Regions from separate parts of the Kroppenstedtia sanguinis genome, predicted to be linked through region 2. Evidence: riboswitches for the same ligand, from Rfam matches in the RefSeq annotation. Region 2 holds a riboswitch; each other region holds the start of a gene.
What was found. Region 2 has a riboswitch for cobalamin ahead of JOD24_RS10180 (ribonucleoside-diphosphate reductase subunit alpha). Riboswitches for the same ligand answer to the same signal wherever they lie in the genome.
Positions count from the first base shown of each region.

Region 1: linked by a shared signal. The riboswitch ahead of metE (5-methyltetrahydropteroyltriglutamate--homocysteine S-methyltransferase) and the one ahead of JOD24_RS10180 (ribonucleoside-diphosphate reductase subunit alpha) in region 2 are both predicted to bind cobalamin.
Region 3: linked by a shared signal. The riboswitch ahead of JOD24_RS02290 (ABC transporter substrate-binding protein) and the one ahead of JOD24_RS10180 (ribonucleoside-diphosphate reductase subunit alpha) in region 2 are both predicted to bind cobalamin.
Region 4: linked by a shared signal. The riboswitch ahead of JOD24_RS03315 (DUF4430 domain-containing protein) and the one ahead of JOD24_RS10180 (ribonucleoside-diphosphate reductase subunit alpha) in region 2 are both predicted to bind cobalamin.

Region 1 is NZ_JBNPXF010000006.1:51,096-59,007, forward strand. It holds gene JOD24_RS05300 (carbonic anhydrase) at 242-790, opposite strand; gene JOD24_RS05305 (NAD-dependent epimerase/dehydratase family protein) at 908-1,828, opposite strand; gene JOD24_RS05310 (zinc-binding dehydrogenase) at 1,983-2,975, opposite strand; gene JOD24_RS05315 (hypothetical protein) at 3,458-3,619, opposite strand; gene JOD24_RS05320 (RDD family protein) at 3,810-4,583, opposite strand; gene JOD24_RS05325 (stage II sporulation protein M) at 4,647-5,657, shown strand; cobalamin riboswitch at 6,086-6,278, shown strand; gene metE (5-methyltetrahydropteroyltriglutamate--homocysteine S-methyltransferase) at 6,397-7,912, shown strand, end outside.
Region 2 is NZ_JBNPXF010000015.1:18,555-26,466, forward strand. It holds gene JOD24_RS10170 (ribonuclease H-like YkuK family protein) at 12-485, shown strand; gene veg (biofilm formation stimulator Veg) at 659-946, shown strand; cobalamin riboswitch at 1,084-1,286, shown strand; gene JOD24_RS10180 (ribonucleoside-diphosphate reductase subunit alpha) at 1,513-3,762, shown strand; gene JOD24_RS10185 (ribonucleotide-diphosphate reductase subunit beta) at 3,776-4,804, shown strand; gene JOD24_RS10190 (small, acid-soluble spore protein, alpha/beta type) at 4,957-5,127, shown strand; gene ispE (4-(cytidine 5'-diphospho)-2-C-methyl-D-erythritol kinase) at 5,322-6,212, shown strand; gene purR (pur operon repressor) at 6,253-7,101, shown strand; gene JOD24_RS10205 (RidA family protein) at 7,082-7,462, shown strand; gene spoVG (septation regulator SpoVG) at 7,560-7,847, shown strand.
Region 3 is NZ_JBNPXF010000002.1:128,006-135,917, forward strand. It holds gene JOD24_RS02275 (cob(I)yrinic acid a,c-diamide adenosyltransferase) at 1-423, opposite strand, end outside; gene JOD24_RS02280 (heme ABC transporter ATP-binding protein) at 483-1,274, opposite strand; gene JOD24_RS02285 (FecCD family ABC transporter permease) at 1,312-2,292, opposite strand; gene JOD24_RS02290 (ABC transporter substrate-binding protein) at 2,337-3,287, opposite strand; cobalamin riboswitch at 3,430-3,626, opposite strand; gene JOD24_RS02295 (DUF2797 domain-containing protein) at 5,229-6,020, shown strand; gene JOD24_RS02300 (glycerol-3-phosphate acyltransferase) at 6,091-6,648, opposite strand; gene JOD24_RS02305 (nitroreductase family protein) at 6,726-7,289, opposite strand; gene JOD24_RS02310 (YkvI family membrane protein) at 7,374-7,912, opposite strand, start outside.
Region 4 is NZ_JBNPXF010000003.1:158,282-166,193, forward strand. It holds gene JOD24_RS03300 (P1 family peptidase) at 274-1,227, shown strand; gene JOD24_RS03305 (catalase) at 1,747-3,207, shown strand; gene JOD24_RS03310 (M15 family metallopeptidase) at 3,981-4,850, shown strand; cobalamin riboswitch at 4,945-5,133, shown strand; gene JOD24_RS03315 (DUF4430 domain-containing protein) at 5,268-7,232, shown strand; gene JOD24_RS03320 (DUF4430 domain-containing protein) at 7,229-7,912, shown strand, end outside.

The DNA of each region.
Region 1 (7,912 bases), on a different contig from region 2:
TCTGCGATGGCACCGGACCGTGTGTGAACACGAACTTTCCCACCTGAAATAGTAATCAACACGTCCTTAGGTGTTAGGCAACGATTCCTGTGTTTAAAGGCTATAAGCAAATTCCCGATATCGGACTCAAAACATGCTTTATTGCTTTATGGACCAGGAAACAAGAATCGTTGCCATACCAAAGGGCGTTTTTGTGTGTAGCTGTTAGCCGGATTGCGGTTAACGGTTTTATACGATTACCTCAAGTAAGCAATTCCAGCCGTCCTGTTTCTAAATGAAATAGAATGCCGTCAACTTTTACACCTAAACCGTGTTCTCGATACACTGGATGATTTTTCAATCGCTTCACTTGATGTAGCACATTGAGTCTGGAAAGTTCATCTAGAGTCAGATCCGATTGCTCTTCGGGATCCGGCAAACTGCTGCGGACTTCCTGAATCCACCTTTCCATCTCCGGATCCACCCGCTCTTGTCGGGCAGCGGCGATCCCGCCACATCCAGTGTGACCCTTCACAAGAATCTGCTTCACTTGCAGATTCTTCAAGGCGAAATAAAGACTGGCGGTAAAGGAGGAATCCGTCTCCAGCGCCTGATTGGCAATATTCCGATGAACAAATAGATTTCCCGGGGGCATCCCGGTAATGATCGACGGACTGACTCGGGAATCACAACAAGCCAGCAGAAAGATTTCTGGACTCTGACCCTGCTTCAGATGATTGAAGTAATCGGGATCTTCCTGGAGCATTCTCTCGACAAATTCTTGATTTCCACGGATCAATTTTTCTGTCATGGTCAGACTCCTTCCCGTTGTTCGATATTCATTATTCATTTTCATCCTTCATCCGTCAATATCCATTGAAAATGAGTTAGTTCCCTATAAAAAAAGAGCCTATGCGAGGCTCTTTTTTTATACATGCATGATCTGAGAACATAGCTCCTCGATCCCTTCCCGCAAGGAAATTCGAGGTTCCCACCCCAGAACTTCCTTGGCCCGAGTCGGATCCAGACAACACCGTTTTAAATCCCCAGGGCGCGGTCCCTTTCGGATCAGAGGAAGATCGTGTCCCAAAATCTCTTTCATCAGCTGATACACTTCTGCAATATGGACCTCCGTTCCCGAGGAGATATGAAGAATTTCATTTTGCCCCTGTTCCAGTGCAAGCTGGTTGGCCATGGCCACATCACGTACATGGACATAATCTCGGGTAGTTCCCTGAGGTTGATCCGGATAAGCCATCAAAACCGAAGGTTGATGAGCCAAAAAGTTATTGAAAAAAATCGGAATCACACCGCACTCTCCGTCAGCAACCTGGCGCGTTCCGTAGACATTGGCATAACGCAACGCAACAAACTTCAGTCCATAATGGCTGGCATAAAAGCGAAGATACTTCTCCCCTGTGTATTTGGAAATGGCATAGGGCGAGAGAAGTTGGGGCTCCTGATCCTCTCGGGCAGGAATTTGCTCGCTGGCCAAGGCTCCTGTGGATGCATAGATGATCTTCTTCACCCCATATGTAACAGACGCTTCAAGTACTTGGAGCAACCCCAGGATATTGATCTTTGCATCATATCGTGGATTCCGTACCGAATCCGGCACAGACTTTTGCGCCACATGGTGGTTGATCACATCCGGTTGTTCCCTCTCCACCACCTGCGCAAACTTCTCTGACAAAATGTCCATCTCATAAAAGACCGCCTGACCATTGAGATTCTCCCGTTGTCCTGAACCCAGGTGATCCACCACGACTACTTCGTGACCCTCTCGGATATAGGCATCCACGATATGAGAACCGATAAATCCCGCACCACCGGTAACTAATATTTTCAATCCATTCTCCCTCCTCCACTTGATTATTACGATAGAATTACAATACCATTTCATATATGTTACAGTCAATTATCAATACCGCATTCGACGTGAATAAAAAGTCCCTGCCATTAAGGGAACGGAAAAGAGCCTGCCTTTTTCGGCAGGCTCTTTCTTATGAAATCGTAAATCCGATTTTCCCAAATTGCTTTCCTTCCTTCATCCGGAGGAAAGCAGCCGGGGCTTCTGACAGGGGGTAAGTCCGATCCAAAACGGGGTGGATTTGATGAGCGGATACAAAATCAAGCATCTCCCGAAACTCTTCTGAACTCCCCATCGTCGAACCCATCAGGGTGAATTGGCCAAAGAAAAAAGGACGCAAGGGAATCTCTACACGGGGACCACTGGTCTCCCCAAATGTGACCAGACGGCCACCGGGCTGGAGTTGTCCCAGAGATTTTTCGAAGGTGGCCGGACCAACACTGTCGATTACCAGCTGGACTTTCTCTCCCTTCATCTGTTCTTGCCAGTCTCCATTGCTGTCGATGGCAGCATCCGCTCCCAACTCCAGAGCGCGACTCCGTTTTTCTTCGCTGCGGGAAGTGACAGTCACCTGTGCTCCCGCCGCCTTAGCCATCCGCAACATAAAGGTGGACACCCCGCTACCGATCCCGACAATTAGCACATGCTCTCCAGCCTTCAGATCGCCACGACTAAACAAGGCCCGATAACCGGTCAGAGATGCCAGAGGAAAGACTCCCGCTTCCTCCCAGGTAAGGTGTGCGGGTTTGGGTTCCACATTGTCAGCAGAAATGACAATGCTACGGGCGAAGGTACCTCGAGTTGGCACTCCCAGAATATCAAAACCTTCAGGGGGGGCAACGCTTCGGTGAGGCCAATTCAGACTGGGATTGACCACCACTTCGTCCCCTTCTTTAACTCCAGACACCCCATCTCCGACCCTTTCTACAACCCCTGCTCCGTCGGAACCGAGAATCACTGGATCATCAGTATCTCGTTCCAACTGCAAAACCCGGAGATCCCGACGATTGAGGCCCGCAGTTTTCAAACGAATCTTCACTTCTCCTCTTCCGGGGACCGCTTCCTTCATCTCCGTCACTTTCAGACCCTCAAACCCCGAGGGTGTATGGTGGACGACAGCCTTCACGAAACATACCTCCTTCATATCCCTGTTCAATCCCTCTTGATCTCTACGGGGGGATCTCATCCGATAAAGAAGCTTTTCTCTCTCAACCTCTCGACATCTCCTTCCTTTCGACCAAACTGTACCCCTTATCATAGCAGACCCACTTCCCGCTGAAAATTCAGTCGGCCTGAACATGGCCTGTTATAAGCGTGAACAGGATCATGCAAATTGCAAAAAAAGCCTGGAACCTTTAAGCAATGGCCGGAGTGAAAAGCGTCTTTTTCAGGGGAGAGAACACCATAGCCAAGAGGAATACTCTCACATCCACCATTTCGCCTGCGGAATCAGGATAATTCAAACAGACTCTCCGGGCGACCGACATTGACGATCCGGTTTTTTGCCTTATCCTTCGTTCACCCAGATCTGAATTTTCGGTTCAATTGCCGTAAAACATCCCGGAAACCTTGATTTATCAAGACTTCCGGGATGTTTTACTGTGAAAATCAGATCACCTGTCTCGTGATCCGGCCTGCTTCTTTTAAGGCAACCAGGCGGGCTACGTCCAGTTCCTCAAAGGTGAGATCCCATTCGAAATGGGCGACATTGTTGATCAGAATCCGGGGTAGCCCCCGCTCCACTTCCCCCTTCAAATGTTGATGCGCCATCTCCCAGATTGATGACTAAAAAGCGCGCTTGTATACCGAAAGACTGTAACTCCTCTGCCAGCCTTCCGGCCTCATCTCCATCCATTCCGGGAAGACAGGTAAACCAGACGTGATTTCCCTCCCGGCCAGTGCTCGGTAAAGGGCAAGCTCGATCCCCAATCAGCATCCTGCTTCGGAGCCCCAAGCGATGTCACCTTCCACGGAAATCCCCCTCCCAGTTCATCTGTTGATTGCGCAACTGAAAATAGGCCGCTTCCAGATAAAATTCCTCCTGACCGGGGATCGCCTTTGCAGGGGGTAACAGTAAGCAAGCCAGTCTTTGCGCCAAATTCTTCCTCGCCTCGGGGAATATCGCCTCTCGTCGGGTCAAGAAACGACCCAATAGGATCCACTGCCGATCCGATACCCCCGTCAATTCCGCCAGGGTCAGGACCGGCTCCTGGTGGGAAAACAACGGTTGGACACGAGGAGCCTCTCGCTTTTCCATCTGTACGACCATCGTCCCGGCAACCAAATCTCCTATCCGTTTTTCCCGACGGTTAATAAAGATGCTGATTCCACCGGCCAAGTAGGAAAAGGGCAGACTGTCCACCACTCGCAACAGATTCCGCAGAAATATTGCCAAGAACCCCGGAGCCACCCCGCGATCTGTCACCACCCGTAATCCGACAACCCGTTTCCCTACTGTTTGTCCATTCATGAAATATTCCGTGAGGACATAGTAACACAAGGGAATGAAAAAGAGCAGAAACAGAAAAATTGCCATCATCACCGAAGCCCAAAAGGGACTATTCAGATTGGCCGAGGCGACAAAAAACAAGACTCCAAAGAAAGCGAGGATGGATTGAACAAACCCAAGGATCAGCCAGTCCAGCAATAGGGAGAGTGCCCGACTCCCCAGCCCCGCTGTTGTAAACTCCAGCTTCACATGTTCAGGAGTTGTCACGGTGACCCGGTTTTCCATCGACCTCTCTCCTTTCCAACAAACTTCGTGATACAATTCATTCATGGAGGTGATTACATCGCAATGTCAAGGTCATCCGCTTACCGTCTGCCCTATTTTATACGTAAACATCAGCCAGACTGGGATCGTTTGGAAGAACTGATCCGAATATTTCGCTCCCGTCAGGCTCGTCGCAAAGAATTGAATGAATTGGGACATACATACCGCCGAGTCACCTCACATCTCGCTTATGCGCAGACCTATTTCCCCGACCATACTGTGACAGATTATCTGAATGGATTGGCGGCACAAGCTCACGAAGCGATCTATGCCACCCAAGGAAAAGGGGATTTAAGAGAGGGGCTTCGTTTTTTCACCCGTCGCTTTCCAGCATTGTTTCATGAGCGGATCCCCTTTTTCTTGGTCGCACTCCTGCTGTTTGTGGCAGGCGCTGGGCTCGCCTTTGGCTTTACCTGGCTAAATCCCGCGTATGCGGCGGCTTTTCTCCCGCAGGGGGTGGATATCAACCCCCATGCCTTGCAATCCAGCGAACAATGGAATCATGCCATCGCCTCCAGCACGATTATGACCAATAACATTCAAGTGGCTTTCCTTTGCTTTGCATTGGGAGCCCTTTTGGGTGTGGGTACTCTATGGGTGTTGTTTTCAAACGGACTCCTGATCGGAGCGATCGCCGCCCTCTTCCATCGGGCCGGGGAAGCCTACGCCTTTTGGGCTTTTATCTGGCCCCACGGGGTGATTGAGCTGACCGCTATTTTCATCGCTGGTGCTGCGGGAATGTCTCTCGCCTATGCCTTCTGGGTCCCTGGGGAACGAACCCGTATGGAGGCTTTCAAAGGAGAGGGGAAAGTGACGGTCCAACTGATCCTGGGTGTGATCCCGATGTTTATCGTGGCTGCCCTGATCGAAGGGTTTATCACCCCTGCTCCGTGGCCACATTGGAGTAAGTACCTGGTGGCTCTCATCACCTTGCTAATTCTGTTCATTTACTTTGGCCGTCCCGCCTGGCTTTTGCACCGTCAGCAACCGCAGGCTTCCGCCACCAATGAAGCAGCTCCTTTCAATTGTACCTGAAATCCAGGGGGAAAACAGTGAAAACAAAGAAAAACAACCGGTGTTGAAATCCGGTTGTTTTTCTTTGTGACAGTCATATTCAATACGTCTCCGTTTTTGCATAAAAAAACCGATTGTCGTCCCTCTTCAACGCTGCTAAAGTATGGTGGGTTTATACTTTGATGACCCTCTATTGTTTTCCTTTCTCTATTCTTCGGAAGTGATTTTTATCTAATAATGGATGTTATGTTAGTTTGTATTACAAACTGGTTTTTCTTATTGGAGATTAAGCTTTATGTATCCATAAGCTTCCGCTTGTCGCAAGGGTTTATTTAGAAGTGTCGAAACGATGCATGATTCCCTTCGACCCACGGATTTTTGATCTTGACTTTCATACTTATTCATGAGAATGTATCCCCAAGTCTGAAAGCATGGACTCTTTCACCAAAATGAATTACATGGGAACAGGTACCCTTTTCCGAAGGGAGAGGGTTGAAAAGGGAAGCCGGTGAAAATCCGGCGCGGTCCCGCCACTGTAACGGAAGAGTCCCATCTGACAAGCCACTGATCCATTGGCGATCGGGAAGGCAGATGGGGCATGGATCCCGGAGCCAGGAGACCTGCCTGTTCCGAAAACACTGTTCGACCTACGGGAGATAGGGAGGTGTTGGAATGTACCGCCGGAGAAACATGCGGCCTGGCTAAGCATTTCCACTTGTCTGGATGTCGTGGAATGCTTTTTTTATTGCTATAAGGAGGCGTGGCCGCATTGAACATCGAGAGCAGCAATTTAGGTTTCCCTCGCATCGGAGCCCAGCGGGAATGGAAAAAAGCTTTGGAGAACCACTGGGCAGGAAAATTGGAAGAAAACGATCTGATCGCAGAGATGAAACAGCTCCGTTTAGAAAGCTGGCGCCAACAACAAGAAGCTGGACTTTCACGGATCCCTGTTGGAGACTTTACATGTTATGATCACATGTTGGACATGGCCGTCATGTTTGGCCTGGTTCCCCGCCGCTTTGGACACGGAGAAGGCCCTGTGCCCCTGCATACGTACTTCGCCATGGCCCGGGGAGACGGGGAGAATGCAGCCTGTGAGATGACCAAGTGGTTCAACACCAACTATCACTATATCGTTCCGGAATGGGAAAAGGATACTGAACCGGTATTACTGGAAAACCGCCCTCTGGAAGCTTATCGAGAAGCGAATAAATGTTTGGGGATTGAAGGAAAACCTGTTCTCATCGGTCCCTATACCTTTACCAAACTATCCAAAGGCTTCCCCTCGGAAAAATTGCCGACCATTTTGGAACAGTTAACACCTCTCTACGCACAGATCCTAATCGAACTGGAGTGCGAAGGGGTACAGTGGGTACAACTGGATGAACCTGCTCTCGTCCTCCCCCATTCCCAGGAAGAACATGAAATGGTGGCCGCCGTGTATGAAAAATTGAATCAAGCGGCGCCTGGGATTCGTATCATGCTACAGACCTATTTTGGCTCCTTGGAACACTATAAACGAACCCTTTCCTTTCCCGTCGCAGGAATCGGCCTCGACTTCCAAGCAGGACGGGAAGAAAACCTAAAATCCCTCTCTCAACACGGATTCCCGGAAGAAAAAGTACTCGGAATCGGAATTCTAGACGGCCGCAACATCTGGCGTGCCGATCTGCTGCAGGAATTGGAGTTTTTGCAGGATGAATGGACCCAGCAGGCCGCCTGTAGTGGGTGGTGGATTCAACCTTCCTGCAGTTTGCTTCATATTCCTCTCTCAGTGAAACAGGAAACAGAATTGCCGTCGGTGCTGAAACATTCTCTCTCCTTTGCAGAAGAAAAGTTAGAAGAAATCGTCTTGCTGACTCATGCGCTGGTAGAGGGTGCAGAAAAGTTCTCAGAGAAACTGGCTGCTTCTCATTCGGCCTTAGAGGAGTTGGCCCATTCTCCTTGGCGTACTCGGAAAGATGTGCAAGAAGCCACAGATCGGATCACAGACCAGGATACTCGCCGTTTAGCTCCCTACTCAGAACGGAAAACGATCCAGGCACAACGCTTGACTCTTCCCCTGTTCCCCACCACCACCATCGGCAGTCTGCCCCAGAGCGATGAGGTTCGCAGAAACCGCCGGGCTTGGAAACAAGGGAAGCAATCCGATGAAAGTTATCGGGAGTTTATTCAGCAAGAGATCCGGAAATGGATCCATGTTCAGGAGGAAATCGGCCTCGATGTGCTGGTGCACGGAGAATTTGAACGTACCGACATGGTAGAGTATTTCGGGG
Region 2 (7,912 bases):
GCGAATGGAAGTTGCAGTTCTATCATCCACGCAGGGGTCGGATCCGTCTGGAGCAAATGATCTCCGAGATTTATGCCTATATCGATGAAGATCGAAATGCCATTTATAAAATGGTGATCGGGACAGACTCCCAGACCGATCACAAAGAGACACTGTTCGTAACCGCCATCATTATACACCGGGTGGGAAAAGGAGCTCTCTTTTTCTACTCCAAAAAGAAAAGTCGCCCTTTGCTGGATCTCCGTTATCGGATCTACAAAGAGACGGAGTACAGCCTGGATCTGATGGAACGATTGAAAGAAGAAGGTTTTCTGGGGGCTTCTCTGGAGTTGCCGGTGGAAGTTCACCTGGATGTGGGGCGGAAGGGAGAGACCCGAAAACTGATTCAGGAGGTAGTGGGTTGGGTCACCTCGGTGGGATATACCGCCAAGATCAAGCCTGACGCCTACGCCGCTAGCTCTGTGGCGGATCGTTTTACCAAATGAAGCGGTTCAGCGAAGGTTTGTCGATCATGACAAAGTTTTGTCGGGAAGGAACTTTTATTGACAATTACCGGTTTTACCCGTTGACATAGGGCTTAGACCCTTGCTATAATTCACGTTTTGACAATTGCACCTGACTCATGGTATAATCTCTGTGAGTGAGGTGGTCGAGCTAAATGGGTAGGAATGCGCTGTCTGAAATAAAACGGACCTTGGATGGCTATATCGGTCAAAAAATCCGGTTGAAAGCCAACAGTGGACGTCGCAAAACGATTGAACGCAGCGGGGTGCTCGAAGAGACATACCCTTCCGTGTTTATCGTCAAACTGGACGAGGATCAACACTCCTTTGAACGCGTTTCTTACAGTTACGCCGACATCCTGACAGAGACGGTGGAATTGACCGTTTTCCAAGATGAAGGACAAGTCCCCGTTAAATATGTGAAAGATCCCCAACAACAATAATATCTGATATAAATCCGGGCTGACTCATGGCTTGCATGAGTTTCTCATAATCCGATCCCACAGGGTTCGGATTTTTTGTTTACATCTGCTCCGTTTTTCGATATGATGGGGTTGTACATCTTCGGAAACTCAATATGTTGTGTTTATGGGATGCAGGTGCTTCCTTTGGGAAGCTGAAAAGGGAATTCGGTGTAAAGCCGGAGCTGTCCCCGCAACTGTAAATGTGGACGAAACGGTGTGACCACTGCCCTGTCGGGTCCCTGAGGGGGCTGACTGGGCGGGAAGGACCGGACTAGGGTGAAGCATGAGCCAGTAGACCTGCCTGCGTTGTCCTGTATGTTTCCAGTCTTCGGGGGTTGGGACTTGGAAACGGCGGATTCGGTCAAAGAAGACTGATCAGGGGCTTCTGCTGTAAGCCTGCTTATTTCGCCGTGTTCCAAACCTACCAACACCTGGAATAAGGGTGTTTTTTTATTTGCCCTGGAAGAGCTCCCTAGAAGTGTTACCAAAGGATTTGATTCCAACGCTTCTGGCGGAAGATCACTCCAGAGGAAGGCGGAGATGAAATGATCGGAACGCTGTTGTCGACAGAAACGATTCCCCGTGACAGGCAGGCCATGGAAAATTTTCTCCAACCTTTGGTGAGCGACTTTCCCAAACTGGATCTTCAAGAGTACATCGCTCAACAGTTGCGCTCCTTTCGGGAAGGAGATTCTGCGGATCAAATTTCTGACCGGATGATCCTAGACGCCTTGGAACGGGTCAGCAGTGAGGAACCAGATTGGACTTTTGTAGCCTCGCGGATCTATTTGGCGCGGCTTTACGAGGAGGCCTCGCGCCATCCATTCCGTCAAGGGGAACCCTACGGAGATTTTTATGAGTTAATCCAAGTGCTGACAAAATCCAGCGTCTACTCTCCTTTACTGTTGGAAGGCTATACTCGAGGGGAAATCGAGGAATTGGCGACGATCATCCGTCCGGAGCGGGATCGTCTGTTCACCTATGCGGGACTGAGAACCTTGGCTGACCGTTACTTGGCCCGCTCCCAGGCAGGAGAATTGTACGAGCTTCCCCAGGAGCGATTTCTTATCATCGCGATGGTGCTGATGTCCCAGGAAGAAAGAGAGCATCGGATGCATTGGGTACGGGAAGCCTACTGGGCTCTCTCCCATCTGTATATGACTGTAGCCACACCTACCCTGTCCAATGCCGGCAAAAATTTTGGCCAATTATCTTCCTGTTTTGTGGACACGGTGGATGACAGTCTACAGGGGATTTATGACAGCAACACCGATGTGGCCAAGGTTTCCAAAGGAGGAGGGGGTCTGGGTGTCTACCTGGGCAAAATCCGGTCCCGTGGGAGCGATATCAAAGGATACAAAGGGATCAGCTCAGGGGTAATCCCTTGGATGAAACAATTGAACAACACCGCGGTAAGTGTGGATCAGTTGGGACAACGAAAAGGGTCGATCGCGGTCTACCTGGATATCTGGCATCAAGATATTCTCTCCTTTCTCGATGCCAAGCTGAACAATGGAGATGAACGGCTGCGGACCCATGATCTCTTCACCGGCGTGTGTATTCCTGACCTTTTTATGGAGGCAGTGGAGGCCCGGGAAGATTGGCATCTGTTTGATCCGCACCAAGTCCGAAGGGTGATGGGCTGGTCGCTGGAAGATTTTTATGATGAGGAACCGGGAGAAGGCAGTTTCCGGGAGAGATACGCAGCCTGTGTACAGCATCCGGGTTTGGACCGGACTACGGTCCCGGCAATTGAATTGATGAAGCGGATCATGGTTTCCCAGTTGGAAACAGGTACGCCCTATATGTTTTATCGAGATGAAGCGAACCGCAAAAACCCCAACAGTCATGCTGGGCTGGTCTACTGCTCCAACTTGTGTACTGAGATCATGCAGAATATGAGTCCGACACTGTTGCGGGAGGAGCGCGTGGAAGACGGGAAGATCCTGATCACCAAGGAACCCGGCGATTTTGTTGTCTGTAACCTCTCCTCCATCAATCTGGGGCGGGCGGTGACTGACGGAGTGTTGAAACGATTGATTCCGGTTCAGGTGCGGATGTTGGACAATGTGATCGATCTGAACACGATCGAAGTTCCCCAGGCGAGAATCACTAACCAAAAATATCGGGCGATCGGATTAGGTACCTTTGGATGGCATCATTTGTTGGCTCTCAAAGGGATCCGCTGGGAATCGGAGGAGGCGGTCCACTATGGGGAAGAGCTATACGGAGAGATCGCTCAGCTCACGATTCGAGCCTCCATGGAATTGGCCCGGGAGAAAGGTGCTTATTCGCTCTTTGAAGGGAGCGACTGGCAGACCGGAGCCTATTTTGCAAAAAGGGGATTGCAGGAGGAGCCCTGGCGCAGCTTGGCGGAGGAGGTCCGCCGTTATGGACTGCGCAACGCTTGGCTGATGGCGGTGGCTCCCAATGCGAGCACTTCTCTGATCGCTGGTAGTACCGCTTCCATCGATCCTGTGTTTCGCCGGGAATACAGCGAAGAGAAGAAAAATTACAAAATACCGGTTACTGCGCCGGATCTCACCCCGGAGACCAGCTGGTATTATAAACCGGCCCATGAGATGGACCAACGCTGGAGCCTACGACAGGCAGCGGCCCGTCAACGCTATATCGATCAGTCTCAATCCCTGAATCTGTATGTGCGTCATGACATCAAAGCCCGAGATCTGCTGGATCTGCACCTGACCGCCTGGAAGTTGGGTCTGAAAACCACCTACTACTTACGGTCCACAGCGACGGATTATGTAGACGATTGTGAGAGCTGTTCCAGCTGAGGAGGGAAAAACCATGAAAAAACGTAAACTGTATGATCCGATCGCACCCAATGCCAGCACTGGGATCATCAATGGGCAATCTTCCAATGTATTGAACTGGGATGATTGCCGCTTCCCTTGGGCGTATCCTCTGTACAAGAACATGCTGTCCAATTTTTGGACTCCTTTTGAAATCAATATGTCGGAAGACATCAAACAGTGGGGGCGATTAACGGAAGAAGAACAAGTCGCCTTTAAAAAAATCATCGGACTGCTGGCTTTTCTCGACTCGATCCAGACCGATTATTCATCAAGGGTGGCCGATTATTTGACTGATTCCAGTCTGTCGGCCTTGATGACGGTGCTTTCTTTTCAGGAAGTCGTCCATAACCAATCTTATTCCTATGTCCTTTCCTCCCTTGTAAACCGGCAGGAACAAGAAGAGGTGTTTGAATACTGGAAGCACGATCAAGTCCTACGGGAACGGAATGAATTTATTGTGGATGGGTATCAGGATTTTGTGGATAATCCTGAACCGCTCACATTACTCCGTTCTATCGTTTTTGATGTGATTCTGGAGGGGCTCAACTTTTATTCTGGGTTCACCTTTTTCTACAATCTGGCCCGTCACCAGAAGATGGTTTCCACCTCCACCATGATCAACTATATCAACCGGGATGAGCAACTTCACGTCCGACTGTTTGTTCAGATTTACCAGCAACTGTTACAGGAGTTTCCCGAATTGGACACGGAGGAAAGCCGGAACTTTGTGACCGAAGCTTTTCGGCGGGCGGCGGAATTGGAGATTCGGTGGGGGGAAACGGTTCTCGGTGATCGCTTCGACGGGATTCGGCCGGATGAGCTCCGGGCCTATATCCGTTTTATGGCGAACAAACGCGCTCATGAACTGGGGGCGGAACGGCCCTTCGAAGGATATCGCAAGAATCCCATGCGATGGGTGATCGCCTATCAGGATGTCAACCGGGGGAAACAGGACTTTTTTGAAGGGAAATCCCGCCAGTACAGCAAGGTTTCCTCTGACAACGGGTTTGACGATTTGTAAGTCTTTAGTCAGGATGTAAAGAGTAGATCACATCAGGGGTGCGTCCTTCCCGAATCCAATCGAGCGAGGAAAGGAAGGCATTGGATGGGCAGAGATCATCAGTTGAGTCCATACTAAGGTTGCCCGGCCGGAGAAGGAAAGGGAGGAGTCAGATGGCACGGCGGGGAATCATGTCGGAAGACTTGAAGATCGAATTGGCCAAAGAACTAGGCTTTTATGATGTGGTTCAGCGCGAAGGCTGGGGCGGAATCAAGGCTCGAGATGCGGGGAATATGGTGAAACGGGCCATTGAGCTGGCCGAAGAGCGTATGGCGAATCGATGAACCTGCAACTGACATTCACTGGATTCTGACACGGAGTCAGGATACCTCAACGGATCCGGTTATGGGCACGGGCGGGGAACTTTCCCCGCCCGTTTTCTTTGCTTTTATGGGATATATGCACATGATACAATAGTAAAGCCAACTTACCTTCTTTTTTTGGGTTGGAACAGGGTGCGGAAAGGGGGGGCGAAATATTGGATGTCTCTGTAAAGGCACCGGCCAAAATCAATTTGACGCTGGATGTCTTACATAAGCGAGCGGATGATTATCACGAATTGGAGATGTTGATGACCACCATCGACCTTTACGATCGCATCGATTTAACCGAAACTCGGAGCGGGATCACATTGGATAGCACATCAGGCTTTGTGCCCTTCGATGACCGAAACCTGGCTTACCGAGCGGTGGCGTTGGTGAAGAAGCGGTTTGGGGTTCAAAAGGGGATCCATATCGGTATCCGAAAAAATATCCCGGTAGCGGCGGGGCTGGCCGGTGGTAGTAGCGATGCAGCGGCCACTTTAAAAGGGCTGAACCAGTTATGGGACTTGGGCTTGACCGTGGAGGAGATGGCGAAGCTGGGTTTGGGGCTGGGTTCAGATGTTCCCTTTTGTGTCTATGGCGGAACCGCAATCGCCCGGGGACGGGGGGAAGAGATCACCCCTGTGGCTCCGCCGCCGCCCTGCTGGGTGATTTTGGCCAAACCTCCCCACGGGGTGTCTACGGCGGAAGTATTTGCAGCGTTTCAACTGGAGCGGGTAGAGGAACGTCCCCAGTTGGATCGAATGTTGAAAGCTTTGGAGCAGAGGGATTTTAACGGTGTCTGTCATGAATTGAGCAATGTGTTGGAAAGTGTAACGCTGGTTCAATATCCCAAAGTTCACCGATTGAAGGAAAAGATGATCGCCTTCGGAGCCCAGGGTGTTTTGATGTCCGGCAGTGGACCGACAGTCTTTGCTCTCGTTCAGAAGGAAAATCTAGCCCGGCGGGTAGTTAACGGTCTCCGTGGATTTTGTCGGCAAGTGATCGCAGTTCGGCTACTGGGCGGCCTGGAGCGGTCTTCCCTTGATAAAAAGCGGTTGAAGTGATATGTTTCACATCAAATATTCGGATTTTGCGGAGGGTAGCATGAAGAAGTGGAAGCGTAGTGCACGCTTGGTGGATATGAGCCATCGATTGCTCCGGAATCCCCATCGTCTGATCCCTCTGACCTATTTTGCGGATCGATACCAGGCGGCCAAATCTTCCATCAGCGAAGATTTGGGGATCATCCAAGAGGTTTTTCAAAGTGAAGGCTCCGGTGAACTGGAGACAGTTGCCGGCGCCGCCGGTGGCGTCCGGTTTCTTCCCCGGGTGAATCGCGGGGTGGCGGGGGAACTGGTGGATACGCTCTGCCAGCAATTGTCTGATCCGGGGCGGATCCTTCCGGGAGGCTATTTATATCTGTCCGACTTGTTGGGGAACACGGCAATGGTCCGGGAAATCGGGCGCGTCTTCGCTTCCGTTTTTTGTGACAGTGGGGCAGAAGTGGTCGTGACGGTGGAGACCAAGGGGATCCCGCTGGCTTATGCCACAGCGGATCATCTGGGTTTGCCGGTGGCGATCGTTCGTCGGGATAGTCGAATCACGGAGGGTTCCGTCGTTACCATCAATACCGTCTCCGGCTCCAGCAAACGCTTGGGAAGTCTGTCACTGTCCCGGCGCAGCCTGAATGAAGGGGTGCGGGTGCTGATCATTGACGACTTTATGAAAGCGGGGGGAACGGTTCAAGGCATGATCGACCTCATGAATGAATTTCATGCGCAAGTGTCGGGGATTGGTGTGATGACAGACACGCTACTGGAAGAGCGGTTGGTGGAAAATTATATTTCCCTGACGACAGTGGCGGAGGTGGATGTGAAGAAAAGAGAAATCAAAGTGGTACCTGGAAATCTCTTGGAACAGGGAGGATGGACTTATGGACAAAATACAGACTGATCGTGCGCCCCAAGCCATCGGACCTTATTCTCAGGCTGTCCGGACGGGGGGCTTTGTCTTTGTTTCAGGACAGATCCCGCTGACGCCAGAGGGGGAGCAGGTGACAGGCGACGTGGAAGAACAGACCCGACAGGTATTGACCAATCTAGAAGAGATATTAGTTGCGTCGGGAAGCGGTTTAGAGCAAGTGGTGAAAACTACGATTTTCCTGAAGGATATGAATCATTTTCAACAGGTGAACGAAGTTTATGCCCAGTTTTTCGGTGAGTTTCGTCCGGCGCGGGCCTGTGTCGAGGTTTCTCGACTGCCAAAGGATGTGTCCGTAGAGATCGAAGCGGTAGCCCTCGTAAAAAATTCGTGATTTTTCAGCGAAATTCTTGGCATTAACTTGCAGGGAAACCACCATCCATGTGGAATATGTGAAGTACATCATCTCTGGAAATGGGTGGTGAAGAAGGTTGGAAATTACGGATGTTCGACTTCGCCGGGTCACTCGTGAAGGAAGAATGCGGGCGATCGCTTCGATTACGATCGACGGCGAGTTTGTGGTGCATGATATCCGGGTGATTGACGGCAACAATGGCATGTTTGTGGCCATGCCGAGCAAGAGAAGGCCGGACGGGGAATTCAGGGATATCGCACACCCCATCTCGCCGGATTCCCGGGAAAAAATCGAAATGGCTGTCCTGAGTGAATACCACCGGGCCGGTGAAGAGGTAGATCCTGCGGTGGAGGGGAGTGCATAGTCCGCCACCGGAATCTATCGCCCGGCCGGAGTTGGATTCAGACAGAAGAAGAAAAGCATGACGAC
Region 3 (7,912 bases), on a different contig from region 2:
TTCTCCAGTGAGGGTGACCACCCGCCGTTCCGCTCTCCGGGTGAGTACCCGGCAGATGTGCAACACCGCCGCTGCCGGGCTTCCCCCAGGCAGAATAAACCTGCGGATTTCCGGCGTCTCCTGCTCATAGCGATCGATCCACTCTTCCAGACGAGTTACACTCTCTCCGCTCACTTTATAATTCCGCTTTCTGCCCGCCTGGGCCAGATCTCCCCCCGCATCAAACAGCTCATGCTGAATCTCTGTCAGTTCGGCGATCAGATCCCCATACGCCTCGGAATCCAGGCGGCTGATCGCTTCTCCAACAAAGGCATTCACCTCATCCAGGGTGCCATAAGCCTCCACCCGGATATCATCCTTATCCACCCTGCCTCCGATCACACCGGTTTTCCCCTCATCCCCGGTCCGGGTATATAGTTTCATATTTCATTCCTCCTCGGTTTGAGTCTCCCGTGATCACAACAGAAACGATCCTGCCGATTTCAGGACGGTTGGATCTCCTCTCCTGGTTGGAGCAAAACCTGAGGTGCATGGGTGATCGGGTGTTGGGTGAGAACGGGTTCCACCCCGTATACTTCCCGGATCCGATCGGGAGTCAATACGTCGGAGGGCGTTCCCTGTACAAAACAGACGCCCCCTTTTAACATCAGGAGCCGATCGCAATAAAGAGCCGCCAAGTTGAGATCATGGAGGACGATTAGGACCGCCACCCCCTCCTTCTGACTCCAGGACCGGATCCAGTCCAGCATCCCCAACTGATGGGCGATATCGAGGAAGGTGGTCGGTTCATCCAGGATCAACACGCGGGGGCGTTGTGCCATCGCCTTGGCAATCGCCACCCGTTGCCGTTCCCCTCCACTCAACTGATCCACCTGTCGATCGCCATCCGCCTCCAGGCCGGTTTCCTGCAATACCTTCTCCACCACTTGCTGATCCCCTTCTCCCTCCCAGGGCCAAAAACCCTGATGGGGATGACGTCCCATCTCCACCACTTCTTTGACCGTGAAAGGAACCGAAGGCAGCCCTTCCTGGGGAAGAACGGCCAATCGTTTGGCCTTCTCCCGCTGAGACCAAGCGGACAGGGGGCGCCCATCCAGCCAAACTTCCCCCTCATCGAAAGGCTCCTCCCCGGTCAACAACCGGATCAGTGTGGTCTTTCCGCTACCGTTCGGACCGAGCACTCCCAACATCTCCCCAGGGGACACCGCAAGATTTACCCCGCGCAAGACCTTCCGGTTTGGATAAGATTTATGCAAACCCTCTGCAATCAGCATCTCCATCTACCCCTTATCCCCAATCGCTCCCAGTCACTCATGGATATTCGTGTCTGCGCTTTAGCTGCCAAGCAAAAAACGGTGCACCGACGAGGGCGGTTACCACCCCGATGGGCAGCTCCCGAGGCTCCATCACAGTCCGGGCCACGGTATCTGCCCCGACGAGGAAGAGTCCTCCCGCCAATACGGCGGCGGGGATCAACACCCGATGATCCGGACCCACGATTCGGCGCATGATGTGAGGAATAATCAACCCCACAAATCCGATCGTGCCGGAGACAGAAACAGCGGCTGCCGTCATCAAGGTGGCCGAAAGCAACAGCACCAGCCGAGTCCGACGGACGGGGACACCCAGGTGAGCGGCAGACCGCTCTCCCAGGGAAAACAAGTTTAGGGGGCGCGCCATCAGCCAAATCAAAAGCAGCCCGGAAATCAAAAAAGGGAGCACGACATAGATATGGTGCCACTCCCGGGCAGCCACACTTCCCATGATCCAAAACTGGATCCGTTGCAACTCTTCTGCTGAAGAGATCCCGATTATAAAGGTTAGCATCGCACCGAAAAAGGCCTGGATCACCACGCCGGACAGGATCAGGGTTGATCGACTCATCCCTCTGCCCGCCAGTCCAATGACGAGGATGAGAGCCGCCGTGGCGAAGAGAAAGGCCCAGACCGGCACCGTCCATCCCCCCAACCAGGCCACGCCGGCACCAGTAAAGATGGCGATCGCCGCCCCCAGGGCAGCACCGGAGGAGACCCCAAGGATATAGGGGTCGGCGAGAGGGTTGCGCAACAATCCCTGAAACACCACCCCTGCTCCTGCCAAGGCCATCCCCACCAGGGCGGAGAGAATCACCCGGGGGAGACGAATTTGCCAGAGGATCGCCTCAGTCGCCGGATCCACGGTTTTCTCTCCCGTCCACTTATCCTCCACGGTTCGCCAGAGTTCTTCCCATCCCAGCTCCGCACTGCCCCAAGAGACCGCCGCACCCATCGCCATCAATAGCAGAAGGCTCAAAGCGAGTGACCAAACCAGGAACCGTGAGAACCAACCCCATCGCTTCATTTGACTGTTTCGGCATATATTTCAGGGTAGATCGCCTCGGAAATCTGGAGCAACCCTTGGGTGATTCTCGGTCCGGGGCGACTGACGATATTGCTATCCAGCTGTTCTACCCGGTCTTCCTTTATAGCCTGGATACTTTTCCAGCCGCCCCGGGCTGCGATTTTCTCCTCTTTATCTGAATGGGTGTAGAGGATCACATCGGGATTCCATTTGACCACATTCTCCGAGGAGGCTTGGAACCAGCCTTTCTCTCCCTTCGCCACGTTTTTCCCACCAGCCAGTGTGATCAGTTCATCCATGAAAGTGCCCTCTCCGGCAGTAAATAGATCGGAAGAGACTTCGATCCATACCTTGGCCTGTTTGTCCCTTGGTACCTTGGCAGCGATCTTTTTCGCTTGCTGTTCCTCTTTCTTCATCTTGGAGATCAGCTCATCCGACTTTTTCCCGGCACCTGTCGCTTTCCCCACATCCTGAATCTGTTGGAACACACCCTCCAGATTCTCAGGTTCATAGGCGATGACTGTCAATCCCAGCTTGCGGAGCTTGTCCACGGTCTCCTTCCCGTTCAGACCCTCTGAAGCCAGAACCAGATCCGGTTTCAAGGAGAGCACCTTCTCCGTGTCGATCTTCATATCACCCACTTTTTCCACCTTTTTGACCTCGGCGGGATAATCATCATTGGTCGTCACCCCCACCATCCGGTCCTCCAATCCCAAGGCGTATGCCGTCTCCGTCATGCTGGGAATCAAGGATATGATCCGTTTGGGTTCTTTTTTTACGGTCACCTGGGTGTCCGTGCCATCTGTCAAGGTGACTGGAAAACCGGCTTCCTGCTTTCCGGAATCCTCGTTGTCAGCAGGTGCATTTGGAGTGGGCGCACAGGCGACCATCGCAAACACGAGCAGCAGGGATAATCCAATTGCAGAAATTCGCGTCCATCTTTTCATCTCATCCGCTCCCATTCACCGTTTTTCCCGAGGCAAAAAGAAAAACCCCACTTGCCGTGAGGCACAGGGGTTCCTGACCGAATCAAAAAAAACGATCCCAGGATCCGGGCAGTTGCTCTCCTCAGCCTCGAAGGAGATCGCAAGTTTCCCAGATGAAAAGGCAGGTCTCCTGGCTTATGGATCCTCACTCCGCCGCACCTTCCCGTTCTGTAGAACAGTGGCATCCTGCGGCTTCGCTCCCCAAATACAGTGGCGGGACCGCACCGGAATCTCACCGGCCTTCCCTTTTCACTCCCCGTTCTCCGTGGTGACGGGGAGACCTTTTCATCCTATCGACTTGTGATCCCATTATATAATGAAACTGAGAACTGGTTCAATTATAGGGACTGCCAGCGGCCTGCAAAGAAAAAAACTGGTAACAAATTGGCAAAGGGAGGACAGATGCGGACATCCCTGCCGCACCGCCTCAGATGGACAGAAAAAGTTGATGAACCAAAGTTGAACAGCAGAAGGAAGTCGGCTACCCAAGCGACCTGGCCCGTGAAGAAGTCTGATGTATGAGGGGACCGGGTGGGTAGGACGGTTACGATCTCTTGCAAAGAACGCATAGCGAGACCCGGGAGCGGAAAGCGACCCTGGCGAGACTTGTGCCCTATGGGTGCAAAGGCTGTTCACCGTCCCCCCCTCCCGACCTTATTTCCTACCCAAAATATGTTTAATCCACACGCCTGGTTAAATGATGGGGTTTCACAATGATTCTAACTTCCACCCCGAAGGGACTACTCTACAACTGATGGAAGCCATCGAGGCGGCCCCGGCTCCTGCAAAAAATTTTCAGCTGAATTTTTTCAAGACGAAAAGGCCGACCAATATGGGTCGGCCTTTTCGTCTCAAGGGGGTTAAACTAATTCTTATCAATTAAAAAGAGGATTGCAATGGTTTTTCATCTTGCAAAGACATCATTTTCAACCTTCGAAATCGTTTCTTCAAAACTATAACCCATGTAAAAATATATGTCAATCAATGAAAAAAGGGGATTGGCTAGCCACTCTGCAAGATGCAAATCCTAATCCTTTAGGACGCTGCCACTTTCAATTATTATAACGAAGTTCCTATATCAGAGGTTTCAGCTCCCTCCAATCCGTCCTACTTCTCCAGATTTTCATCCCGTTTCTTTTCAGCATTCTCCAGAACCTTTTCCACCCGGTTCTCCAGGTACTGATATTGCTTGATTCGGTATTTTTTCATCATCTCAACCCTCTGATCGATTTTTTTAGTTAAAGCTGTGGAATTGGAGAGCTTCCCCTGTTGCTCCAATTCCTCGGCGGCGGCTTTCAGGTGGGCACTCTCCTGATCGTAACAAGGAATTTTTCATATCATCCCTTCCAATCCAAAGCTTAATTTCCATATGGTGTATAATCCGTTACCGACTCTATTGTAAATCAATCCAAATCGAGAGAATATAGCCGGAAGCAGGGCTGTTGATTAACCAGAAAATGGGCAGCGGAAGGGAGTCGTGTGCTGCCAAAGCGACCTTTGCGCCACAGGCACTACAATCTCGATGGGCTGAAGCCCTGGAATAAAGGTAGCCATCCTACCCAGCGGAGAATCTGGAGGGAGGGCGTTTAGGGGCAACCTCTTCCCTGTGTTGCTTCCGTAAAGCTTTGCCCCTGCCCGATGGTCAGATTTGGAGCGGCCAGTTTTCACTTCCTTGCCGGATGGCAACGGTCGCGTGGGTGAACACGATCTCCCCACCCAAAATATGGCTAATCAACACGCCTGAGCCGGAAGGTTTTATATTGCTCACCTGCAGAAGCCGCAAGGAAGCTTTGAAACCTATCTTTCGTGAAAGAATCCCATATGACATAATGAATTTAGAACCCATGTTCATAGATTTGGGCCCGGCCTTTTCACGGTTTTGAAAAAGGAGTGTGTTCATCTATGCAGTTGACCGGCTATGTCCAGCCGTTGATCCATCAGCATACAGATCCGATTACCTACTTCTGGCCTTTTTCCGATCAGAAGCTACCCATCAACGAATTGCTAGGGGAAGAACTGGAGATCCGCTTTTTGGGAGAAAAAGCTTGTATATACTGTGGACGAAAGATCAAAAAGACTTTTAACAGCGGTTCCTGCTATCCTTGCTTCCGGGACCGAGCAGAGAATGACTTATGTATTGTGAAGCCTCACCAGTGCCACTTTCACCTGGGCACCTGTCGGGATCCTGCCTTTGGCGAACGCCATTGCATGCAACCTCATATCGTCTATCTGGCGATCAGTGATGACGTCAAAGTGGGAATTACCCGGAAAACCAACATGCCGAAACGATGGATCGACCAAGGAGCCGTGACAGCGGTTCCCATCGCTGAGGTTCCCGACCGCAAAACCGCAGGCGAGCTCGAGATGGTCTTGGCGCAATTTATCAAGGACAAGACCAACTGGCGACGGATGCTCAAAAATGAGATCGCCGACCGAGATCTGCTGGAGGTACGTGCCGATATGGAGGAAAAAATCCCGGAAGAGTACCGAGGATACTATCAGGGGGATCGAGAACCGCTGACCTTTCATTACCCTTGTCTGGAATTCCCGGAAAAGGTCAAGCCCCTGAACCTGGACAAAGTGGATCAGATCCAGGGCAAACTCCTCGGAGCCAAGGCCCAATATCTCATACTGGATAGCGGAGTGATCAATATCCGCAAGTTCAGCGGATATAAAGTGGAAGTGGCGGTTTGAAAAACGAACAACAAAAAATCGAAGCCGCTGACGGAGTAGCCTTCGTCAGCGGCTTTGACATAGGTATTTTTCATCGCTTGTGGCGAAAACTCCAGTAGCGCCAGCGATCCGGACGCCCTTTCCTTCGTAACAGAATCAAGCCCCCTGCAAACAATACCACCAGCACCACATACAACCCCGGAAATAAAACAAGGGAAAAGAGGATAACCCCGATGGAAGCAAAAAGTACAGAGACGGAAAAATAACGGGTGAGAAAAAGAGTCAGCAAATAGATGCCCAACCCCACTGCTAGCAACAGCGGACTCAGGATCAGCAAGCCCCCTGCAGCGACGGCCACTCCCCCGCTGTGGACGGGCCGAAACAGGGGAAACAGATCCCCCAGCACAGCTGCCGCGGCTGCCAGTGCACCTCCCGACCACCCTGCCAGCAATAACCCGATCAGGGTAGCCAACGCCCCTTTCCCTATTTGCAATCCTGCGAAGATCATGCCATCCCGCAGACCTTTTCCCGGACGGAACCCACCAGGGGAAAGATGAGTCACCCCGGGCGCTCCCCGGCTTTGAAACAGAGCGAAGGCAGGGAGTGAACCGATCAGGTAGCCGATGACGGCAATCAAGATCCATATCATGTTCTCCCTCTCCCTTTCAGGCAGATCGCACAACCGGGAACCGGTGACAGGAGGTTTTCCCTAAAAAGGATGGAACATTACTGATCCCACCATTCCACTTTCTCCTCCATGGGAGCCCGAGGGCGTTCCTTGGGAAGAATGGAGGGGTAACCGATGTACAAAAACCCGAGCAAGGTTTCTCTTTCCCCTAGTTGAAAAAACTCCTTCATCCTTGGGTGGTAAGTCGGCTTACCTGTACGCCAGATCGCTCCCAACCCCAGAGCATGAGCAGTAAGTAGCCCATTCTGAACCCCGGCGGCCACGGCGCAGATCTCTTCGATTTCCTCTACCTTTGGATCCTCGGAAGGATGGACAGCTGTAGCGATAACTACAGGTGCCCTCAAGGGCTTCCGTTCCTCTCGTTGCAAACTTTCAGCTTGTGCTTCTCGCTCCTCTTCCGTCCACCCCTCCGCTTTGATCTCGCTCAGCACTTTTCCCAACCTCACCCGGGCATCTCCGGTCAATACAAAGAATTTCCAAGGTTGGGTCATATGATGGTTGGGAGCCCAACGAGCCGCTTCCAGCACTTTTTCGATCAGTTGTGGGTCCGGCATGGTTTCACTCACTTTACCAATACTCCTCCGGGACCGAATGGCATCCATCACATCCAAATAAACTCTCCCCTTTCATTGGCTTCCCGTTCTATTCTATCCGATTCCGCTCCATTTAGGAAAATCCGAAGCATCTCATCTCTGAATGGCCGGATATTTGCAAAATGTCAATAGGAGCAACGTCAACAGTCCGCAATAGCCGAAGAAGGGATAGATATACCCTACGAATACCGGGAACCCGATCAGGGAGCAGACATATCCTAGGATAAAGATCAGAGCCATCAGCGTATTGATCCGAACCGGAATCCAATTTTCCAGATTGGCGGCCAATCCATAGACATTCCCGATGAGTGTGGTAAATATTTCACCCCACATCACTGCTAAAAAAAAATATTTCATTCCATCCCCCAGGGTGGAGATCACCAGTGCGATGGGAATCTCCAGTTGAAAGATCTCGGGAATTTTGAGTGCCAAGGCAAAATTGCTGGCCAACAGCATCACTCCCAAGCCGACCCCCCCCAGGATTCCTCCAAGCCGGAGTGTCTTTTCATCCTGGATCTCCCCTCCCATGGGAATCAGCACCGACTGTGACATTGCCAGGTTAAATGCGGCGTAAGTAATGGCGGAGACGACCCAGTTCCGGGCTCCTTCCATGGGTTCCATCGCCAAAAATT
Region 4 (7,912 bases), on a different contig from region 2:
TGATTAACCATAAAGTGCCTATCGTAAAATATTGCTTGAGGGAACAGGGATGGTGGGAGGGCTACGATCTCTTGCAAAGAGCGCAAAGGCGAATCAAAGTCCCACCAACCCGACCTTAGTTCCTGCCTAAAATATGGCTAATCAACACTCCTAAGCCCCAACCAAAGTTGTGATGACCAGATTTTGGGAGAGAAGGGGTTAAGCCGCAGATGGAAGCTGTCTAGTGTATTCAATTTCTCCTATCCATTTCGGAGGAGAGAGGGAGGTTGCAAAATGGAAGGATCGATTACTGATGTACCGGGAATTCAGGTGGGTCAGGCGGAGGATCCTGAGGCACTCACCGGATGTACAGTGATCCGGATTCCCTCAGGTGCCGTGGCAGGTGTGGATGTCCGGGGATCTGCCCCTGGCACCCGGGAGACGGACCTGTTGCATCCGCTCAATCTGGTGGAACAGGTACATGCCGTCTGTTTGGCGGGAGGGAGCGCCTACGGATTGGAGTCTGCCACTGGAGTGATGCAGGTTCTGGAGGAGATGGGGGAAGGTCTGGATGTGGGGGTGGCGGTGGTTCCCATCGTTCCCGCTGCTGTTCTTTTCGATCTGGCCCTGGGCTCGGCTGAAGTGAGACCTGACTGTGCAATGGGAGCGGAAGCAGCCAGACGGGCCGGTCCCGGTCCGGTGAAGGAAGGAAACGTGGGTGCTGGGTGTGGGGCTTCTGTGGGGAAATTTTGCGGGATGGAAAGGGCTATGAAAAGTGGTCTGGGTTCCGCATTCCGGCGCATGGACAACGGATTGGCGGTGGGGGCGCTCGTCGCCGTCAATGCGGTGGGTGAGGTGAGGGACCCCCGCACTGGTGAGACGCTGGCAGGTACCCGGGATGGTCAGGGAGGGTTCCTGGATTATATCGGGTGTATGGGAGGAGGGAAGGCCGGGGAGTTAAGCACCAACACTACGATCGCGGTAGTGGCCAGCAATGCCAAGCTGACCAAGTCTCAGGCAAACAAGGTGGCTCAGATGGCCCATGATGGCTTGGCACGAACCATTTATCCCGTACACACGATGAACGACGGGGACACTGTTTTCGCCTTGGCCACCGGGCAGGTGGAAACAGGGGTGGACTTGGTGGGCGCTCTGTCTGCGGAGATGCTGGCAGAGGCGGTGGTGCGGGCGGTAAAGTCATGCGATGGAGCAGGTGGACTGCCCTCCTATTCCGATGTTGGGGAGTGAAGGATGTTAAAAGTGGATGAATGCGAGCTGATCATCCTGACACAGGTGTTGATTATGCCCTCTGTGATTGCGATGGCTTGGGCTGTCCGCCTCATTCCACATCTTCCAAGGATCCTTTTTGCACGATTCCTTCTTTATTACAGGAGATGCAGCGGGTCATTTTCTCCTGATAGGTGGAGGAATGCTGGGGAGCATGGACTGCGGAGTGGACAGCGCTCAGGATGCTTACTTCCCTTCAACGACGACATCGTGATGTCCTGCTAAGGGCCACATATCCACCCCGCGGATGAATAGGGTTATATGGGGGAGGAGGTGGAGTGAACTCCACTTCTTCCCTTTTTGATGGAATCACACTCTCGAGTTTTTTTATGGATTCTGATTTGCGTCCGATGTTGAAGTAGCTCAACCTGGGTTGCAAGTGTACAAAAACGTTGTTTATAACGATTATAATTTAGTATTGATTTTCATATTGGCTGTATTATAATAAATGTAGAAAATAAGGAAGAGAGGGGATTATCATTGGATAACCGAAAAACCCTGACTACCGGTGCCGGTATTCCTGTAGGGGACAATCAAAATTCAATCACTGCTGGGCAACGAGGTCCTGTATTGATTCAAGATTTCCATTTGCTCGAAAAGTTGGCCCACTTCGACAGAGAGCGTATTCCGGAGCGTGTGGTTCACGCCAAGGGTGCCGGGGCTTATGGATATTTTGAAGTGACTAATGATGAAATCTCTAAATATACAAAAGCCGATTTTTTGAGTGAAAAAGGGAAACGTACGGAGATGTTCGCCCGCTTTTCAACGGTTGCCGGCGAATTGGGTTCAGCGGATACGGTACGTGACCCACGGGGTTTTGCCTTGAAGTTTTACACCGATGAAGGGAACTACGATCTGGTGGGTAACAATACCCCGATCTTTTTTATCCGTGATGCGATCAAGTTTCCCGATTTCATTCATACCCAAAAACGTCATCCCCAGACCGGTTTGAAAGATCCGAATATGGTTTGGGATTTCTGGTCCTTGTCACCGGAATCACTGCACCAGATCACTTACCTGCACGGAGACCGCGGCATTCCCGCCACATACCGTCATATGAACGGATATGGCAGCCATACTTTTAAATGGGTTAATGATCAAGGTGAGCCATTCTGGGTGAAGTATCACTTCATCAGTGACCAAGGGGTAAAAGGGCTCGACGTGGATTTGGCCGCAAAACTGGCAGGTGAACAACCGGATTATCACCGGGCAGACCTTTTCCATGCGATCGAAGAAGGAAATTATCCCTCCTGGACGCTGTATGTTCAGATCATCCCTTACGAAGACTATAAAACTTACAAGTGGGATCTGTTTGATGTGACCAAGACCGTATCGAAAAAAGATTATCCGCGGATTGAAGTGGGGAAAATGGTCCTCAATCGCAATCCGGAAAACCACTTTGCCGAAGTGGAACAATCCGCTTTTACACCAGGCAATCTCGTTCCCGGAATCGAAGTCTCCCCGGACAAGATGCTGCAAGGTCGGATCTTCAGCTATGGAGATACCCATCGTTACCGTCTAGGTGTAAATCATCAACAGATTCCTGTCAACCGCCCGAAAGCCGGTATTCATAACATGCAGCGTGACGGCTATATGACGGTGAACGGAAACGATGGCGGTAAACCCAATTATGAACCCAACAGCTTAAATGGTCCTATCGAGGATCGCAATCAGAATATGACTCCCTTTGAGTTAAATGGCGAAGCGGACAGTGTCGCTTATAACAGCGACGATCATTACACCCAAGCCGGGGATCTCTATCGTTTAATGAGCAAAGACGAGCGGGAACGCTTGGTGAAAAATTTCGCAGATCATATGAGACCAGTTCAAAGAGATGAGATCAAACTTCGCCAAATCGGCCATTTCTACAAGGCAGATCCGGAATGGGGAGAGAGAGTCGCTGAACAGCTGGGCTTGTCAGTTCCAGCGGGAGTGAAGTGAATTCGTGTCAGAGGATAAAAGCCGGTTGGATCCGAGAAGGATCAACCGGCTTTTTTCATGCCTTTATTCAAGGGAGTGTAGACTAGCCGTGTTGCGGGCGGGGTGATCGTGGTCACCCACGCGACCCTATCCTCCCCCAAGGAAATGGAGAGGGTCGGATTCGGAGCAGACCATGGGGAATGCGCAGGATGTGTGATGCTCTCACTCTGCGCACTTTTGCTACACTGGTAGTGTAATGATAGCTAAACACATCATTCTGACAATGTTAATTTAGAGGGAGAGGGGCAGGGATCGGGTGGCTTTAAGCGAATATAAAATTGAAAAATCATTTTGGAGAGGGTGAACATCGTGGAATGGATCATTGTGGGAATCGTTATCCTTTTAATTTTGATCGTCAACTTACCGGGGATCTTCCGGGGAAAGAGTTCAAGAAGTCAAAGCAGCGGTTTTACCGATTCAGGGTCGGGCCCTAGTTTTTGGTCAGGTGATAGCCAATCTGGCAGCGACGGTTGCAGTGACGGAGGTGGTGGAGGTGGTGACGGAGGCGGGTGCGATTAAGAGATGAGATCAGATAGGTGATATTTTTCGGATCCCCTGAGAAAGGAGGGAGTTTCCTGCTTTTTTCATAAACCCCATGATGAAATGGTGCTCTGTTGAATTGGGAGTGGGCTTCCGGTCTTCCTTTCTACCAATCTTTACAGGATCTTTGATTTTTAATATAGTTGGCATAACTGATAGATTCCCAGACCGGGAATACACGGAGGAACAGAGCTTTGGATTATCATGGGTCATCTTTTCGATCCCGTAAGGAAAGGCAGAGGCAAGAGCGGCGAAAAAAACAGCTGCCCATTGGGCTTGTGCTGATCTTCACCCTCATCACCGGGATCTCATTATGGTTGTCCGGTATGTACCAAGGGGCAGATTCGTCTCATGCAGAGGGGAAAAAGGAGGAGAAAGAACCGATCGAATCAGGTCAAAAGGCGGCAACCGAGAAAAAGTCTCCTCCCAAAGAAACGGAGAAAATCAAGGTGGATACCCACCCCACCAGTCCCACCGTCTTAGTCAACCAGACTCACCCTTTACCCGATGGCTACACTCCACCGGATTTGGTGGTTCCTGATGTTCCCTTTCCCTTTCATGAAGATCTGCCTAAAAAACAGTTACGCCGGGAAGCGGGGAAAGCATTGGAACAACTCTTTGCCGAAGCAGAGAAGCAGGGATTGAAGTTATATGCCCAATCGGGGTACCGATCCTACGAGCGACAGAAAGAGCTGTTTGCTTTTAAAGGAAACCGGAAGGGAGGCGCAGCCAAACAGGTGAGTGCCCGTCCCGGTACCAGTGAACATCAGACCGGGTTGGCTATGGATATCACATGCAGTGATGTGGACTTTAAGTTAGAAGAATCCTTTGCGCAAACCAAGGAAGGGCGCTGGGTGGCAAAACACGCCCATCAATACGGTTTTATTATCCGGTATCCCAAGGGAAAGGAAGAGATCACTGGATTTACCTATGAACCTTGGCACTTGCGCTATGTGGGGAAGAAGCTGGCCACTGAACTGCAGAGCAAGGATTGGACCTTGGAAGAGTACTACGGGAGATTCGCTACGGAAGTGGATCCTGAGAAAAAGGGATCAGATGGATAAAAGAGCCGATCATCGGCTCTTTTTTAGGTTGGGGTTTATGCGAATCATGATATAATTAAGAAGGGTACTACAATGATGTGAATTTAAACCAATCGCATATTTGTTAGGTACAGGTGTCGATCGGTCAGGATCCGATCGGCTGAAAAGGGAAGACCGGTGCAAATCCGGCGCGGTCCCGCCACTGTGAATGGGAGCCTCCTGCCATATGCCACTGTCGAAAGACGGGAAGGCGCGGGAGGTGATGAACATGAGCCAGGAGACCTGCCTGTTCCGACGACACAGGATTCCTACGCGGATAGGAGGTGTTGACTGGAGCCGACATATGCCTCTGTACAGGCATGCTAGTGGCGGGATTCCACATCAACGACACTCCGCAGGGAACGGGGTGTTTTTTTGTGCCTGATTATCAAAGGAAGGATGAAAGAGATGTACCTCTTCCAAAAGTGGTTATCTACTGTCTTCGCCTTGATTCTCTTCCTGACGGCTTTTCCTGTTGCGGTTCTTGGCGAGACTCTTCCTGTAGTCCCAGGGGAAACTGGGGAACAAGCGGCAGACATGGTTCAGCTGTCGGTTACCGGAGACGACCACCGGGAAATGTACCCTGCAACGCCAGTGGAGATCGAAGCGGATGAGACGGCTTTCAGCGTCTTACTGAAAACCCTGGGTCCGGAACAGATGACCTACACGGGTTCTGGAAGTAGCCTCTATGTTCGTGCCATCGGCGATCTGGCCGAATTTGATCGCGGGCCACTCAGTGGCTGGATGTTTCGGGTGAACGGAGAGTTCCCTGCCCACAGTGCTGGCAGTCATCCGGTGAAGAACGGGGATGTAGTGGAGTGGGTCTATACCACCGACGGGGGCGAGGATGTAGGGCTCCCTCTTTCCCGTACAGATGGGGAGGGGAACAACCGACTCCGGGAGGCACCGAAGGCTCCGCCGTCGGGGACTGAACCCGACGCACCGGTGAAATCCAAACCCCGATCCGATGGAGCCAGTAATCTCCCCAGGGAAAAGGCATTCGGAGAGAGCCGCCGCACTCTGGGAACCCAGGAGCACTCCGGCAAAGAAGTGCAGGCGACCACTTCCGCAAAGACCGCTTCAGTAAAAAAACGAGATCTGACCCAAGCGGTGGCGGATGTAGCCGGCTGGATTTCAGCTGAGGGCTCCGGTTCCGACTGGCAGGCTCTTGGCTTGTTTCAGGCAGTAGAAAAGGTCCCGGTGAACTACCTGGAAAATACGATTCGTCATATCGTGGAGAATGAAGGAGAATTCCGCAAAGTAACCGATGTGGAACGGTTGGTGCTGGGGATTCGTGCTGGCGGCGGGGACCCCCGAAGTATAGATAAGTATAATTTGATCGAAAAAATCTGTAACCATAAGGGCATGTTGACTCAAGGAAGCAACGGTGTGATCTTCGCTCTGATCGCCTTGGACTCTGCACGTTATTTCGTACCCGATGGGGCAGAGTGGAACCGGGAAGGACTACTGAACTGGCTGTTAGAAAACCAGAACCGGGACGGCAGTTGGGCTTTGGTGGTCGGGTCCTCAGGAGATGTGGATCTCACCGCCATGGCGCTGGCAGCGTTGGCTCCCTATGATGGAGGAGCGGTAGATCAGGCTAAGCAAAGAGGATTTGGGTGGTTGTCTGCTCAGCAGACAGAGAGCGGGGGATTTCGTTCCTGGGGAGTGGAAAACAGCGAAAGTGCTTCACAGGTGATCATCGCCCTCACTTCCAATGGGATGGATCCCCACAGCAACGCTTTTACCAAATCCGGTGGAAATGTGGTGGAAAATCTGCTGTCCTATCAACAGAAGGATGGAGGATTTGCCCATGTCGGGGAGGAAAAATCCAATGATATGGCCAGTGAACAAGCGTTACTCGCCCTGACTTCTTATCGCAATTTTCTGGAAGGGAAACCTCGGATTTATGACCTGGGGGATATCAACGCTTCGCCGGGAGAGGGAAAAAATCCGGATGTGAAGCCGGCTCCCGAGGGGGAGAAAAAAGAAAAACCCTCACCGTCGCGCACTGGAAGTGGGGTGGTGGAACCCTCCCGGACCCTTCCGACTAGCCCGCTTCTCGCCATCGGTGGAGGGCCAGCGGAGGAAATAGATCTGCGTCCTGCCTTGGACTCCGGCCCCTCTATGGAGCGCTCAGGCGTCACTCCAACCTCCTCCAGGCAGGAGAATCCGGCAAAAGCAGGCCCAGAGGATGAGTCCACCACTCTGCAGGCCCTTGCAGCCCCCGCGCCAGAAGATCCGGGTGCTTCCGAAACTGTTTCCTCCTCTCATCGCGGCTATGTCATGATCCTCCTCGGGGTGCTGTGTGCCTTCGTCGGTGCTGGATTCTACCTGTATGAACGAAGGAGGAAATGGCAGTGAGGAAAAAACTTTCCCTTCTGCTCATCGCCATCGGCCTTCTGCTAGGTGGTGCCGGAGGCTGGGAAGCTTATAGCACTGCCCGAACCTCGGAGGCTCATTTGGCGGATGACTCCTCCAGGGAAAGCCAAGCTGATTTGGCACAAGGGAATTCGGATAGGAAAGAGTCGCAGGAATCATCTTCGGAAGGGTCGGAATCGAAGGCCTCCGCCGAGAAAGAAAAACAGAAAAAAGAAGCGATCTCTAGCGGAGAGAGCAAGTCTGATTCCGGGAAGGTGGAAGCGGATCCTTCTACCAGCAACGATGGCAGGGATACACAGAAAACCTCCTCCGGCTCTTCTGGTAGCGCTAAGGGTGCAAAGGGGAGAGCCCCCCAGTCGACGTCAACCATCTCTATCACTGGGGATCGTGGAGCTCGGATTTTGCCGGCCACCCGCGTGGAAATTCGAAAAGGGGATACGGTTTACGATGTTTTGCTCCGGGTGACCCGCCAACAGGGGATTCAGATGGAGGCCCGGGGTTCGGGAAAGACGCTGTATGTGGAGGGAATTAACAATCTCTATGAGTTTGACGGTGGCCCGGAGAGCGGATGGATGTACCAGGTGAATGGGGTGTTTCCTAACTACAGTGCGGGGGTGTACGATCTTCGCCATGGCGATCGGATTGAGTGGCGGTATACCCGG